Regions from separate parts of the Bacillus cihuensis genome, predicted to be linked through region 3. Evidence: riboswitches for the same ligand, from Rfam matches in the RefSeq annotation. Region 3 holds a riboswitch; each other region holds the start of a gene.
What was found. A riboswitch is a leader RNA that binds a small molecule or an ion and turns the genes downstream of it on or off. The one in region 3 is predicted to bind lysine.
Positions count from the first base shown of each region.

Region 1: another riboswitch for lysine. It lies ahead of V179_RS0123695 (amino acid permease); the one in region 3 lies ahead of V179_RS0102380 (ABC transporter substrate-binding protein).
Region 2: another riboswitch for lysine. It lies ahead of V179_RS0114795 (aspartate kinase); the one in region 3 lies ahead of V179_RS0102380 (ABC transporter substrate-binding protein).

Region 1 covers NZ_KI632498.1:387,901-392,791, forward strand. The annotation lists gene V179_RS0123685 (YhcN/YlaJ family sporulation lipoprotein) at 1-302, shown strand, start outside; gene V179_RS0123695 (amino acid permease) at 625-2,067, opposite strand; lysine riboswitch at 2,372-2,550, opposite strand; gene V179_RS0123700 (FtsW/RodA/SpoVE family cell cycle protein) at 2,811-3,995, shown strand; gene V179_RS0123705 (YusU family protein) at 4,056-4,310, shown strand; gene V179_RS0123710 (spore coat protein) at 4,624-4,891, opposite strand, start outside.
Region 2 covers NZ_KI632495.1:1,875,757-1,880,647, reverse strand. The annotation lists gene uvrC (excinuclease ABC subunit UvrC) at 65-1,837, shown strand; lysine riboswitch at 1,902-2,079, shown strand; gene V179_RS0114795 (aspartate kinase) at 2,175-3,407, shown strand; gene V179_RS0114790 (YslB family protein) at 3,472-3,927, opposite strand; gene V179_RS0114785 (succinate dehydrogenase cytochrome b558 subunit) at 4,285-4,891, shown strand, end outside.
Region 3 covers NZ_AYSD01000010.1:536,014-540,904, reverse strand. The annotation lists gene V179_RS0102390 (amino acid ABC transporter ATP-binding protein) at 141-863, opposite strand; gene V179_RS0102385 (amino acid ABC transporter permease) at 860-1,543, opposite strand; gene V179_RS0102380 (ABC transporter substrate-binding protein) at 1,589-2,386, opposite strand; lysine riboswitch at 2,504-2,687, opposite strand; gene V179_RS0102375 (M20/M25/M40 family metallo-hydrolase) at 2,869-4,518, shown strand; gene V179_RS0102370 (formate/nitrite transporter family protein) at 4,716-4,891, opposite strand, start outside.

The DNA of each region.
Region 1 (4,891 bases), on a different contig from region 3:
AAGTCAATAAATTGCGAGAAGTGAATAGTTCTTCAGTGATGGTAATGGGAAACAGTGCCTATGTTGCTGCTGAGCTATCGGATAAAGGAAGCAATGAGTTAGCGCGGAATGTAGAGGAGAAAATAGCAGATAAAGTGAGAGCAGCTGATCCATCAATTGAAAATGTGTACGTGTCCTCGAATCCTGACTTTATTGATCGGATGCAAGGCTATTCGAATGATGTAAGAAATGGCCATCCTATTTCTGGTTTTGCCAATGAATTCACTGAAACAGTGAAACGAGTTTTTCCGTCTGCACATTAACTGTAGGGGGATAGCTTTGATCTCCGGATTACGTGAGGAAAGCATATTAGATTCCTTACCATAATTTATTGGCTATGTTAAAGCTCATTGTTGATTTTGACATTATGTTGATTGGAGCAGAAGGTGTGGACTCCAACGGGAAAAGTGAATCAAAGGGAGACCTCACAGTCGCGCAGCGCTGAGAAGGCTCCCGGACCCGCCCGCGGAAAGCGAACGCCTCTCGTTGCAATCAACAGGCAAGTTTATCAGAGCCAATTTATTAGAACAGGCTATCCTAAAAAAAGGTCAGACTCTCATGTGGAGTCTGACCTTGCTTTTTTATTTATTCCCTTTCAAAATCACAGTCTTTTAAAGGAATTAATTTTGTTTTGTATTTAACTTTATAGACAAGCCAAACGATTAAGAAAAGAGGTAAACCGATATAAGAAACAAATACTCCATTCCAATCGATCCCGCCTCCTGTAAAGGCTTGATAGTTTTGCCCTAATATAATGAAAATACATAGAAATAGTGCTAATAATGGTCCTAATGGGAACCATTTTGCCCGATAAGGAAGATTTTTAACGTCATTTCCTTGAGCAATATAAGCTTTACGGAATCGGTAATGACTAATGGCAATACCGAGCCATGTAACGAAACCAGCCATACCGGAAGCATTTAATAACCACATATAAACTGCACCATCTCCGAAGAAAGTGGTTAAGAAGGCAAGCGATCCAACTAAAGTAGTTGCAATTAAGGCATTGACTGGCACGCCTCTTTTATCCAATTTACCTAAGAATTTCGGTGCTTTACCATCGCGTGCTAAATCCCAAAGCATACGAGTAGAGGCATACATGCCTGAGTTACCTGCGGATAATACAGATGTTAAGATAATGGCATTCATGACAGATGCAGCAAAGGCAAATCCTGCCCGTTCAAATACAAGTGTAAATGGACTTACGGAAACCGCATCACTTAATAATCGTTCATCTGTATAAGGAAGAATCATCCCGATGACAAAAATAGATAAAATGTAAAACAGAAGGATCCGCCAAAATACAGTGCTAATGGCTTTTGGAATATTTTTTTCTGGCTCTTCACTTTCTCCTGCAGCTACTCCGAGTAATTCTGTACCTTGAAAAGAAAAACCAGCTGCCATGAAGATACCGAGAATAGCGAAGAATCCGCCATTAAACGGTGCGTCCTCGATTGTGAAGTTAGTAAAGCCAACAGATTCTCCACCCATAATACCGAAAATCATTAAAAATCCAGTAATAATAAAGATAATGACCGTTACAACTTTAATAAGGGCAAACCAAAACTCTGCTTCACCAAAGCCTTTAACAGACAGGTAGTTGAAGCCAAACATAATCACAAGTGCAAGTGCGCTCCACATAATTGAAGGGCTTTCTGGGAACCAAAATTTCATAATCAATACAACGGCAGCAAGCTCTGCTGCAATCGTAATTGCCCAGTTATACCAATAGTTCCAGCCGATGGCAAAACCAAATGCTGGGTCAACAAAATTCGTTGCATACACTTTGAATGACCCAGCTACTGGCATGTAAGCCGCCATTTCGGCAAGACTGGTCATTAAGAAATAAACCATGATCCCTACAGCTGCATAGGCGAGCAGTGCTCCTCCTGGTCCTGCTGTATGAATAGCGCCGCCACTTGCTAAAAATATCCCTGTACCGATCGATCCTCCAAGAGAAATCATCATCAGGTGGCGTGCTTTAAGACTCCTTTTTAATTGAGTTGGGTTAGCTGGTGAATTCGCCAATATTTTATACACTCCTTTTGTATGAAGGACACGGGGATAGTGTTCCGCAACCTTCTAATATAGCCAAACTGCTTAGCGCATATACTAATTTTAGTATAGAAAGTACCTCGAAATCCGGCTCCGCACCGCCACCATTTAGGATTAGATGAATGTAGCGTGGAATATGATTAATCCTAAATGGTAAATGATGGCATTTTGTTATCATGTCATACAGGTTTTGTTTGGAAGGTTAAATAGTTTTAAAGAGCAAATAAAAAAACAGCAGTCGAAAAAGATCGACGGCTGTTTAAGTCCGTTAAATCCTTCCGAAGATAGCTCTCCACGTTGATAAACGTGACAGTGATGTTCCTATTCGGAAACATCGCCAGCCTGGATAGTCAATGATCTATCTAAACTTCGGCAACTTATCCTTTCAAACGGAGTCATGAATTTCATTGAATCTCGTCCGCTTTACTATTATAAGCTGCAGCCTCTACCCCATCGGTGAATGGGAATATTTAATTAAATATGATAGTAGTATAATGTATTTCTAGAGTATAAGCAATGTTTAATTTTGAAAAGTAAGTTATCATTTAACAAAATAGGATAGGTGCCCATTTTTGATTATATGGTGATGATATCCAACAAACGATATAGTTGTGATTTTGTAGGTATACAGTATAATGGATAGATGTAAGAAAGGGATTATTTTCGCAAAATGCAACTGAACATAGTTCCCTTAATCCTTCTTAGGGGAGAGTAATATGGAATCAAAAAATAAACTTTCATCCAGAATTGATTATACATTAGCATTTATACTATTTCTGCTATTTATTACGAGCTGTATTGCGATATACAGTGCACAGACATCTGGACAATATGTAAATAACTTTTTGATACAACAAGTATTTTGGTACGCGGTTGGTGTAGGTATTGTTGCAGCTATTATTACCATTGATTCAGATCAATTAAAGAAAATAACTTGGTATTTATATGGATTTGGACTTTTTTTACTTTTTTTGCTAGTGATAGCCCCAGATACGTTAGCTCCTAACATAAATGGGGCCAAGAGTTGGTTCGTCATTAAACATGTAGGTTCGATTCAGCCTTCCGAATTCATGAAGACGTTTTTGATCATAGCGCTTGCCAATGTAGCGTCCGCTCATCATGAAAGAAATCCAATTAAGACGCTTTCAACGGATTTCTGGCTGTTGTTGAAATTAGGTCTAGTAACGATGGCACCAATTATGCTAGTTATGTTGCAGCCTGACTTAGGAACTTCTCTTGTATTAATTGCAATTTTAGTTGGAGTGATTTTTGTTTCAGGTGTTTCGTGGAAGATATTAACACCTATTTTTGCAGGCGGTACAGTAGTCGCTGGAACAATATTATATTTTGTTCTCTGGCATCCTGATATTTTAGAAAAATATTTAGGGGTCAAGCAATATCAATTTGGACGGATTTATTCCTGGTTAGACCCTTATAATTACGCCAGTTCAACAGGATATCAATTAACGAAATCACTGCTTGCTATTGGATCAGGGCAAACGACAGGAAAAGCATTAGAAGGTGGCATCGGTGCCAGAGAAGTGTACTTGCCAGAAAGCCATTCTGATTTCATCTTTAGTGTGATTGGGGAAGAATTCGGATTCTTTGGGTCAAGTATTGTTGTTAGTTTGTTCTTCTTGCTGATTTATCATATTACGAAATCAGGGATGGACACGAAGAATAACTTCTATACGTATATTTGTGTAGGGGTAATTAGTATGATTACGTTCCACGTATTTCAAAACATTGGCATGACTATTGGTGTTTTGCCGATTACTGGTATTCCGCTTCCCTTCATTAGTTATGGTGGGAGTTCACTGATGGGAAATATGATGGCGATGGGTCTAATTTTTAGTATTAGATATCATTATAAGAAATATATGTTTTCTACGGATAAATAAGTAAAGCACAAATGCTAACTTGTAGGTTCTTAAAAAAATCACTTGCAAAGGAGTGTTGATATGAACAATCAATTTACTGAGCAATTTGATGGTTTAATTGAGAAATATACGGAACTTCTTACTGGTGAAAATGATCCTGAACTTCAGGAAAAAGTACGATACTGGGCACTTTATTCGTATATTGCTAAATCGATGCCTGCTCTTGCTAAACATTGGAATGCCACCTATCCAGAAGCAAAACAAGATATGATTAAGCTGATTCAAGAAATAAAAAAACTTAACGATGATTATCGAGAACAAAAGGAGAAGGCTTAGCCTTCTCCTTTTATATTAAGGGGCAGCACCAGCACCTACAAGGTTTAGGCGGAGGATAACTGCCTAATCTAGTTGAAGATGCTAACCCGTCTGTCATAAGCTGTAATACTCTGTGGCAATCTACGCCACGCCATATTCCATCCTAAGCTTGTCGGATTATCACAGGATGGAATGGCGCCCATTGCTCACAAAATGTGAGCAATCTTAGGAGACGTTCCTACATCAGTCGCCTCGCTTTAACGAAACGCAAGCATATGATTTGACGACACAATCAGTGGGCGATGAACAAACCCTCTACTGATTGAGATTCACTTTATTGTATTCCAGGGCCATAAGGAAATTGCGTTTTATAGCCGCTAAATTGTTGAAAGGCTTGGCCGATTTTTTGCGTGTCTTCTTGTTCCAGGGCATACCAGCCTTTTTCAAACATTAAGTAATAAAGTTCCCTTTGAGCTGTTTCCACTTCGGTATAGATGGATTGAATATCCTGGTACATAGTTTGATTGCTCAATTCATTTAATGCTACTCCATAAGAACTTTTTAAATATTTTTCTGTACTCAGCATATCATTTACGAAGTCA
Region 2 (4,891 bases), on a different contig from region 3:
AAGAAGAAAAGCCCCACTGATTGAAGTTTCACTTTATACAGATTGATTGGTTGGGAGGTTTGACATGAATCAGAGAATGAAGGACAAGCTTGCCCTGCTTCCTGATCAGCCCGGCTGTTACTTGATGAAAGATCGCCAGGGAACCATTATATATGTCGGCAAAGCAAAAGTGCTGAAAAATCGGGTTCGATCGTATTTTACCGGCACCCATGACGGCAAAACGCTAAGACTCGTCAATGAAATTGAAGACTTCGAATATATTGTCACATCATCAGATATCGAAGCGCTTATATTGGAATTAAACTTAATCAAAAAACATGACCCAAAATATAATATCATGTTGAAGGACGATAAAACGTATCCGTTCATCAAACTGACGAATGAACGTCATCCGCGCTTAATTATCACAAGAAAAGTGAAAAAAGATCAAGGTAAATATTTCGGTCCTTATCCGAATGTCATTGCGGCTAATGAAACGAAAAAGCTCCTTGACCGAATATATCCGCTTAGAAAATGTAATACATTGCCTGATCGTGTGTGCTTATACTATCACCTTGGCCAATGTCTCGCACCGTGTGTGAAAGAGGTGCCACAGGAAGAATACAAAACGATGATGAATGAAATTACACGATTTTTAAATGGCGGTTATAAAGAAATTAAAAATGAGTTGTCTGTTCAAATGCATGAGGCAGCTGAAGCACTAGATTTTGAACGAGCTAAAGAATATCGAGATAAAATTGCCCATATAGAAGTGACGATGGAAAAGCAAAAAATGATGTCCAATGACTATACCGACCGTGATGTGTTTGGCTATGCATATGATAAAGGCTGGATGTGTGTCCAAGTATTCTTTGTTCGTCAAGGTAAATTGATTGAACGTGATGTCTCGTTATTTCCGATTTATGATGAACCCGATCAAGAATTGTTAACCTATTTAGGGCAATTTTATTCAAAGGCAAATCATTTCAAGCCAAAAGAAATTTTTCTGCCTGAAACAGTCGACTTACAATTAGCTGAGCAATTATTACAAGTTAAAATTATTAATCCAAAAATTGGTCAAAAGAGAGAGCTGCTTAAACTTGCTAATAAAAATGCGAGCATTGCGCTTTTGGAAAAATTCGCTTTGATTGATCGGGATGAGGAGCGCACGATTAAAGCAGTAGAGACGCTAGGTCAAAAACTAGGTGTTTATACACCACACAGAATCGAAGCGTTCGATAATTCAAATATTCAAGGTACGGATCCTGTTTCTGCGCTTGTCGTTTTTATTGATGGCAAGCCTGAAAAAAAGGAATACCGTAAATACAAGATTAAAACGGTTAAAGGCCCCGATGATTACGAGTCGATGCGTGAGGTAGTTCGCCGCCGCTATTCAAGAGTATTAAAAGAAGGACTGCCGCTACCAGATTTAATCATAATTGATGGTGGTAAAGGACATGTTGAAGCGGTGAGAGATATTCTGGAAAATGAACTCGGTCTAGATATTCCGCTCTCAGGTTTAGTAAAAGATGAGAAGCACCGAACATCTGAACTGATGATTGGCAATCCACTTGAGATTGTTCCGCTTGACCATAGAAGTCAGGAATTTTATCTGTTGCAACGGATTCAAGATGAAGTGCATCGGTTTGCCATCAGTTTTCACCGTCAACTGCGTGGGAAAAATGCTTTTCAATCTATGCTTGATGAGATTGATGGCATCGGCGAGAAACGAAAAAAACAACTTTTGAAGCATTTTGGCTCGGTAAAGAAAATGCGAGAAGCAACGGTAGAAGAAGTACAAGCAGCAGGTATTCCACGACCTGTTGCTGAGGAGCTTGTGAAGAAATTGCAAGAATAATCTTGCTGTTCGAAATTGGGTGTGCTATACTACAGATAATTTTATATGACCTTTAACTATTTAAAGTGTTGATAGAGGTGCGAGTTTCATTAGTAAAGACTTGGAGAAGGATGAGCTTCTGTGAAAAGTCTTGAAAGGGGAAGTCGCCGAAGCAATCAAGTCTCATAGCTTGATTAGCTGGTCTGACATTGAATAAATGGCAGATTGTCAGAGCGATTTTGTTCTGGAGGGCTATCTCACTGTGATATTCGTATGTCTAGGATACGTTACCACAGCAATGAGATAATTCTCATTGCTTTTTTTGTTGGGAAAAAACAGCTGGAAAGGGTGTAACAAAGTGGGATTAATCGTACAGAAATTTGGCGGTACATCAGTAGGAAATATTGAAAAAATCAAACATATAGCAACGCGTGTCATTGAAGAAGCAGCTTTGGGGAATGAGGTTGTTGTCGTTGTGTCGGCAATGGGTAAAACGACTGATGAGCTCGTAACGATGGCGAATGAAATCAGCAGTACTCCGAGCAAACGGGAAATGGATATGCTGTTATCAACAGGAGAACAAGTAACGATTTCATTTCTTACGATGGCTTTACTTGAACAGGGGTATGATGCCATTTCTTATACGGGCTGGCAAGCTGGGATTAAAGCTGAATCGATTCATGGGAATGCACGAATATTGGATATTGATACGAACCGGGTTCAAGAACAGCTATCGGCCGGGAAAATCGTAGTCGTAGCGGGCTTCCAAGGAATTGATGCGATCGGTGAAATTATGACATTAGGTCGCGGTGGTTCCGATACGACCGCTGTTGCACTAGCTGCAGCTTTAAAAGCAGATCGCTGTGATATCTATACAGATGTAACTGGTGTGTTCACAACAGATCCTCGTTATGTAAAATCAGCTAGGAAATTACAATCGATCTCTTATGATGAAATGCTTGAATTAGCGAACCTTGGGGCGGGCGTCCTTCACCCACGAGCCGTAGAATTTGCGAAAAATTATGGAATACCACTAGTCGTACGATCAAGCATAGAACAAGAACAAGGAACAATCATTGAGGAGGAAGTCACGATGGAAGAGAATTTAATTGTTAGAGGGATCGCATTTGAAGACAGTATTACAAGGGTAAGCATTTTTGGACTGACTGGAAGGTTAACTTCATTATCTACCATTTTCACAACACTTGCAAAGCAGCACTTAAATGTAGACATCATTATCCAAAGCATAACAGATACAGGTACGACGAATTTAACATTCTCCATTAAAACAAAAGACGTAAGTGAAGTGTTAAATGTTTTAGAAAGCAATAAAAAAGAATTACAGTTTGAAAGAATCGAAACGGAAAGTGATTTAGCGAAAGTGAGTATCGTCGGTTCTGGAATGGTTTCTAATCCAGGAGTTGCGGCGGAAATGTTTGCGATTCTTGCCGATGCAGGCATCCAAGTGAAAATGGTTAGTACTTCTGAAATCAAAGTTTCTACAGTCATCCCAGACAAAGAGATGGTGCGGGCTGTTGAGACATTGCATGTCAAATTTCAGCTTGATGAAAGAGTAGTAGTTAGAGCGTAAAAAATGAGTAGAGGATCGTTAAACCTATGCAAAGCATGGCCTAACGATCCTCTTTTCTTCTTATCTACTCAATCGGGTCTTTTAAATCTAATTTTACCAATATCGTCACTCTTCCAGCACGCCGTTTCGATTCTTCAGCGCCTTCTGCTGTGAACTTTTTTTGGAGGCTGATTTGTTCAGCGAGAAATCCAGTCTCTAGTTGAAAGTGACACTCCGTGTTCAATTTAAACCGTCTTTCAACCATTATACCGGTTAATGCCATTTCAAGTTCATCTTTAGATTGTTTGACAAATGTCAAGTCCCCCCAGCCGGCACTAGAGAAAAAGTCAATGATTTCATCTATGTTGTGAAGCGGAAATTTCCTTGCCAACTGTTTTCCAGCCCAATATAGAACATGGGGAGAATCTTTGCCTAAAATATCATTTAATAATATTTCTCTAATTAATTCATAGCCAAAAATCGGGATATTCATTTCAGTATTGTCAGATATTTCTTGTAGAGCCTGAGCATCTTTTTCCATCGTATTCCCCACTTTCTATACAACTATTATATACGTTTTAAGAATTGAAGCATTAATTTTTTATAGCAAAATCCTAAATTAAATTGTTGGATAAATGACGTTTTCTGGGATTTTTCTTAAGGGAATAAGGTAACATACTATTTTTAGTTACTAATTTAATTCGCTTTAGACTAGTAAAATAATTCTATTTTAAAAAAAGAAATCTTGTATCCGTTTTCTTGACGCAATTATCAGACAGGGGTAAAATGGACATGTCAGAGGATTGTTAAATAGTTTCATACATTTAGTAAATGCAGGGGTAAGGGAGAATTGAATTTATCTTTGCGAGAGTTTTCACAAATTAAGGGGGGGCACTTTGTGGCGCAAAATCGAGAGTTTGGGAATCGTAGGCTTCATTCACTTCTTGGGGTAGTTCCGATTGGACTGTTTTTAATCTTTCATTTAACAGTCAACTATATGGCAACAAAAGGAGCGGACACCTTCAATGCAGCGGTTCACTTAATTGAATTCACGCCGATCAAGATTGTCGTAGAATTTGTTGTCATTTATTTACCGTTGATTTTCCATGCTGTTTATGGGATTTACATCGCCTTTACAGCTAAAAACAATTTAGGGAGATTTAGTTTTTTCCGTAACTGGATGTTCTTTTTACAGAGGGCATCAGGAATTATAACGTTAATCTTTCTTATTTGGCATGTGTATACAACAAGAATTCAAGCGGCACTTGGCGCTGAAGTAAACTTTGACATGATGGCAACGATTTTTTCAAGCCCATTCATGATTGCTTTTTATATTGTAGGTCTTATTTCAACTGTTTTCCATTTCGCTAATGGTCTTTGGTCATTCTCAGTAAGCTGGGGGTTAACCGTTTCACCTAAATCGCAAAAGGTCATGACTTATATAACGTTGGTAATATTCCTAGTCCTTAGCTATATTGGGCTACGTGCAATTTTTGCTTTCGTAT
Region 3 (4,891 bases):
TTTTGTTTGTGAATAGATATGCGACCTTCACTGTAACGAAAGTGTTATTCGATATTTTTTAAGTTTTTCTCAGAGGTGCCTTTGATCTTCTTAAGAGAAAGAAAACCAAAACAGTTCCTTCATTATCATTCTTGATAAATCTATAATAGCTGGTTTAAAAACCTTTGTGTACGCTCATGTTTAGGATTTGTAAAAATATCATCAGGATGTCCTTCTTCTATAATATTTCCGTCGGCAAGCATGACGACACGATCAGCAACTTCTCTTGCAAACCCCATTTCATGTGTCACAATGACCATCGTCATTCCTTCACGAGCTAACTCCTTCATCACTTGAAGAACTTCTCCAACAAGTTCAGGATCCAAAGCTGAGGTTGGTTCATCAAAAAGCATCACTTTAGGTTCCATTGCTAATGCTCTCGCTATTGCCACACGCTGCTTTTGTCCTCCAGATAATTGATCAGGATAAAAATGAGCTTTATCTTGTAATCCTACTTTTTTCAGGAGAATCCTCGCTTTTTCCCTCGCCTCTTCTTTGTTTTCTCCTCTTACAAAGATAGGGGCTTCGATAATATTTTCTAAAACAGTTTTATGAGGGAATAAATTGAAATGTTGAAACACCATACCCACTTTTTCTCTTACTTTATTCAAGTTCGTTTTCTGTGGGATAACTTTTTCTGAATCAATGCTAATCTCACCGTTCTCAGCTACTTCCAAAAAGTTTAAACAGCGAAGCAATGTACTTTTACCCGATCCGCTAGCACCGATTAGTACGACAACTTCTTGTTCTTTTATTTTCAAGTCAATACTCTTTAATACGTTAAGAGGACCAAAAGATTTTGAAAGATTAGTAATCTCTATCACGCAATACGAACCTCCTTCGGTTTACTTACATCCATTTTTTTCTCTAAACGATTTGTAAACCATGTAAAAATAAGGACGATTACTAAATAATAGAGGCCTACTACAAAATAAGTTTCAAACGGCATATAGTTTTCGCCTTGTACACTAAGAGCTGTATTGTACAAGTCAATAACAGATATGTAAGCAACAAGGGATGAATCCTTTAAGCTAATTATGAACTGATTGGCAAGTGGCGGAATGGACCTTTTGAAAGCCTGCGGAAAAATAATTCTTCTCATCGACAGTGAATAGGACATTCCTAACGATCTGGCTGCCTCCATTTGACCGCGATCAATGGACTGCACTGCCCCTCTAAAGATTTCCGAAATATAGGCACCTGTATGTATGCCTAATGCTAATGCTCCAGCCGTAAAACTATCCAAAGTTACAATACTAGCTATTCCGTAATAAAGAAACATGATCTGAACAATCAACGGTGTTCCCCGAATGATTCCAACATAAATATCAGAAATTCTATTTAAGAATTTAATGGACGAAATTTTAAACCCTGCAAAGACGATGCCAATAATTGTTCCAAAGAATAGCGAAACACCGGTGATTGATATTGTAATCCATGTAGCCTTTAAAAAAGCAATTCCATGTTCATTCAGGATGCCAATAATATTATGCAAAAAATCCATGATTTCTCAATCAGCCTCCTTAGAAAAAAAGTGTATTGCCAGACTTTACTTTTCCAAAATATTTCTATTAAACCATTTCATACTAATTTCTTCATACGTTCCATCGTCGACCATTGATTGAATCGCTTCGTTAATTTTTTCTTTAAGCTCAGTGTTTCCTTCATTAACTGCAACACTTACTCGATCCTCATTTAGCAATTCGCCAACTGGTTTAATTTTTAACCCTTTTTCCTTTTGAGCATTTAAGCCAACAATTTTATCTGTTATCACAGCGTCAAGACGACCTAACTCCAAATCTTGAAGAGCATTTGTATCAACTGGATATCCCTTTACCTTATCAGATAGTTCATCCGCCAGATCCTTCCATGTACTTGCTTGAATAACACCAATTGTTTTCCCTTTTAGATCATCCTTCGATTGAATCGTGCTACCTTCAGCTACAAAAATTTGAGCCCCAGATAAATAGTACGGCTCTGTAAAGTCAACCTGCTTATCACGCTCTGGTGTAGCTGTCATACTCCCAATGATGGCATCGTATTTTTTCGCTTTTAAACCTTGAATAATCGTTTCCCATGGATTGGTTACAGGATTCGCTTCCAGTCCCATTCTTTTGGCAATTTCCGTTCCAATTTCTACATCAAACCCAGTTAATTTTCCATCTTTTTTAAAATTTAATGGTGGATATATCCCCGTCATGGAAAAGGTTAAGTTCCCCTCTTTAACTAGCCCCATCTCCGTATTTTCAGCCTTCCCCGTCTTTTCTGTTCCACTTTCCTGTTTGCTTCCGCATGCTGACAAAAGAATTAGCATGGATGCCGCTATGAGAATCATCATTTTTTTCATTTAATAGTACCCCCTTTTTTAAAATAGACACTGCTAAATCAATCAAAGTCCATCAACAAAATGAAAACGCTGTCTTCAGGATATGACAGCGCTTGCACACCCTCATTCATAAGCATTAGTAAAGATAGTTCTCCACAATTTTTTCATATTGTGACAGTGCTGTCCCTATTCGAGTGCAGCCCCAGCAATTCTGAACACAGTGATTTCAGAAGCTTCGGCAATTTATCCTTTTTCCTATTTTCATAGATTTCACAGAATCTCCAATAGGATACTAATATAAATAGCGACCTCTACCTCATCTAAAACTCTAAAAGATGAGGGATAAATATTTGTTTTATTCAGATAATTTATATTATATATAACGACGTCGTATAAAACAACAAAAAGTTGGAAAAATCGAAGTATTTCGATAATACTTGACGTTTATTTATCCAGTGTTATACATTTTTACAATAACACTCTAGTAAAAAGGAGACAAACCTATGTTGACATGCAGAGAGGAAGTATTAGCTTTTACAAAACAACTTGTTCAGATTGAAAGTATTGTAAATACAAATGGCGAAAAAGCGATTGCCCAATCATTATTTAAATGGGTCTCTTCTTTTCCATATTTTTCTCTTAATCCTTCTCAAATTCATTTGGAACAAACCATTGATGATGAACATGAAAGGTATAATGTACTAGCCTTTGTAAAAGGGACAAAAGGAAGTAGTAACAGAACTGTTATTCTAATGGGACATATGGATACCGTTGGCATTGATGATTTTAATCAACTCAAGCAACAAGCGTGTAACCCAGATGAACTAATGAACACTCTAAAAAATGAGAACCTTCCTGCTGCAGCTAAAAATCATTTAGACTCAGGTGATTGGTTATTCGGACGTGGTGTCCTTGATATGAAAAGCGGAGTAGCAAGTAATCTATACCTCTTAAAATACTATTCAGAGCATCCTGAACAATTAGATGGAAACATGATCTTCCTTGCAGAATGTGACGAGGAGGATAGCTCGCACGGCATACTTTCAGCGTTAAAAACTTTAAATAGCTGGAAAGAAGAACATGGATTTCATTATACGGCAGCGATAAATGCAGATTTTGTTTCAGCTCGATATGAGGGCGACGAAAACCGTTATATTTATAAAGGGACAGTCGGAAAGCTTTTGCCATCCTTCTTTATTACCGGTGCAGAAACCCATGTAGGCTCCTGCTTCGAGGGACTGGATCCTAACTTTATTGCTGCTGAGCTGACAAAGCAAATTAATTATAATCCTGAACTTTGTAACGAAGCTTACGGTGAAACAACCGTTCCGCCGGTTTCATTAAAACAAATGGACTTAAAACCGTCTTATACTGTTCAAACTGCATTATCTGCCTATGTCTATTATAATTTTTTTATCCATTCATGGTCACCTAAAGAGGTCCTTTCAAAGCTGAAGGAACAAGCAATGATTGCCTTTAGCAATTCCCTTTCTTTATTTGAAGAAAGATTTAAGCAATACTGTGCGATAAGCAAAGAGCCCTATATGCCGATTCATTGGCAACCAAGAGTTTTTACTTACGAGGAAATCGAGCAATTATTGATTCAGGAGAATGGCGAAAAATTTGTGACACATATGAATGCGTTCAAAAAAAATCTATTATCAAACACTGAACTAGATAATCGTATGTTTGCCGCTAGAGTGGTTGAAGAAGCTTGGAAATGGATGAAAGATAAAGATCCTGCAATCATCTTATTTTACTCCTCTCTATATTCTCCTAGGGTTGAATTGACAGGGAAAACTGATGATGAACAATTATTAATTGATGCATTAGACCAAGCTGTGGAGATGGTACAACCTAAATATCCATACCCAATTGTAACGAGAAACTTCTTCCCATACATTTCTGATATGAGTTTTGTTGCTCTAAGTGATGATGAAGAAGGAATTAATGCCGTTTCTAAAAATAACCCTTGTTGGGGTACAAAACACTACGTGAATTATCAAGACATACGCAAATTAAATGTACCTGTAATTAATATAGGACCATATGGGGTAGATGCGCATAAAAAACTGGAGAGAATGGAAATGACATATTCTCTTGAAATCGTTCCCAACTTAACAAATTATGTTATTCAAAATCTACTAAAGTAACTTACGTAGAAGAGGGTACCAAAAGTAAAGGGTCAGATCCCGCAACATCTAAAAGATAAGTGTATGAAACACTACGTACTATTTTAGAGAGTGCGAGAATAGACCCTCTTGACGTACCCCCTTCTTATATTTTTAACCTCATATGTCATCAACGATTTTTTTATGATTTGAAATTATTTAGGTGTATCACAATAAAATTACCCAATTTTTCTCCTGTCTTCTTCAACAGAACGTCCTTCCATTTTAACATCACCTTTTTTATATACGAGAAAATATAAGAAACTTACAAAGATTGCTCCGCCAACAGCATTTCCTAAAAATACTGGAATCATATTCAATAATAGTTCAACCCATGATAGATTTCCTGAAAAGA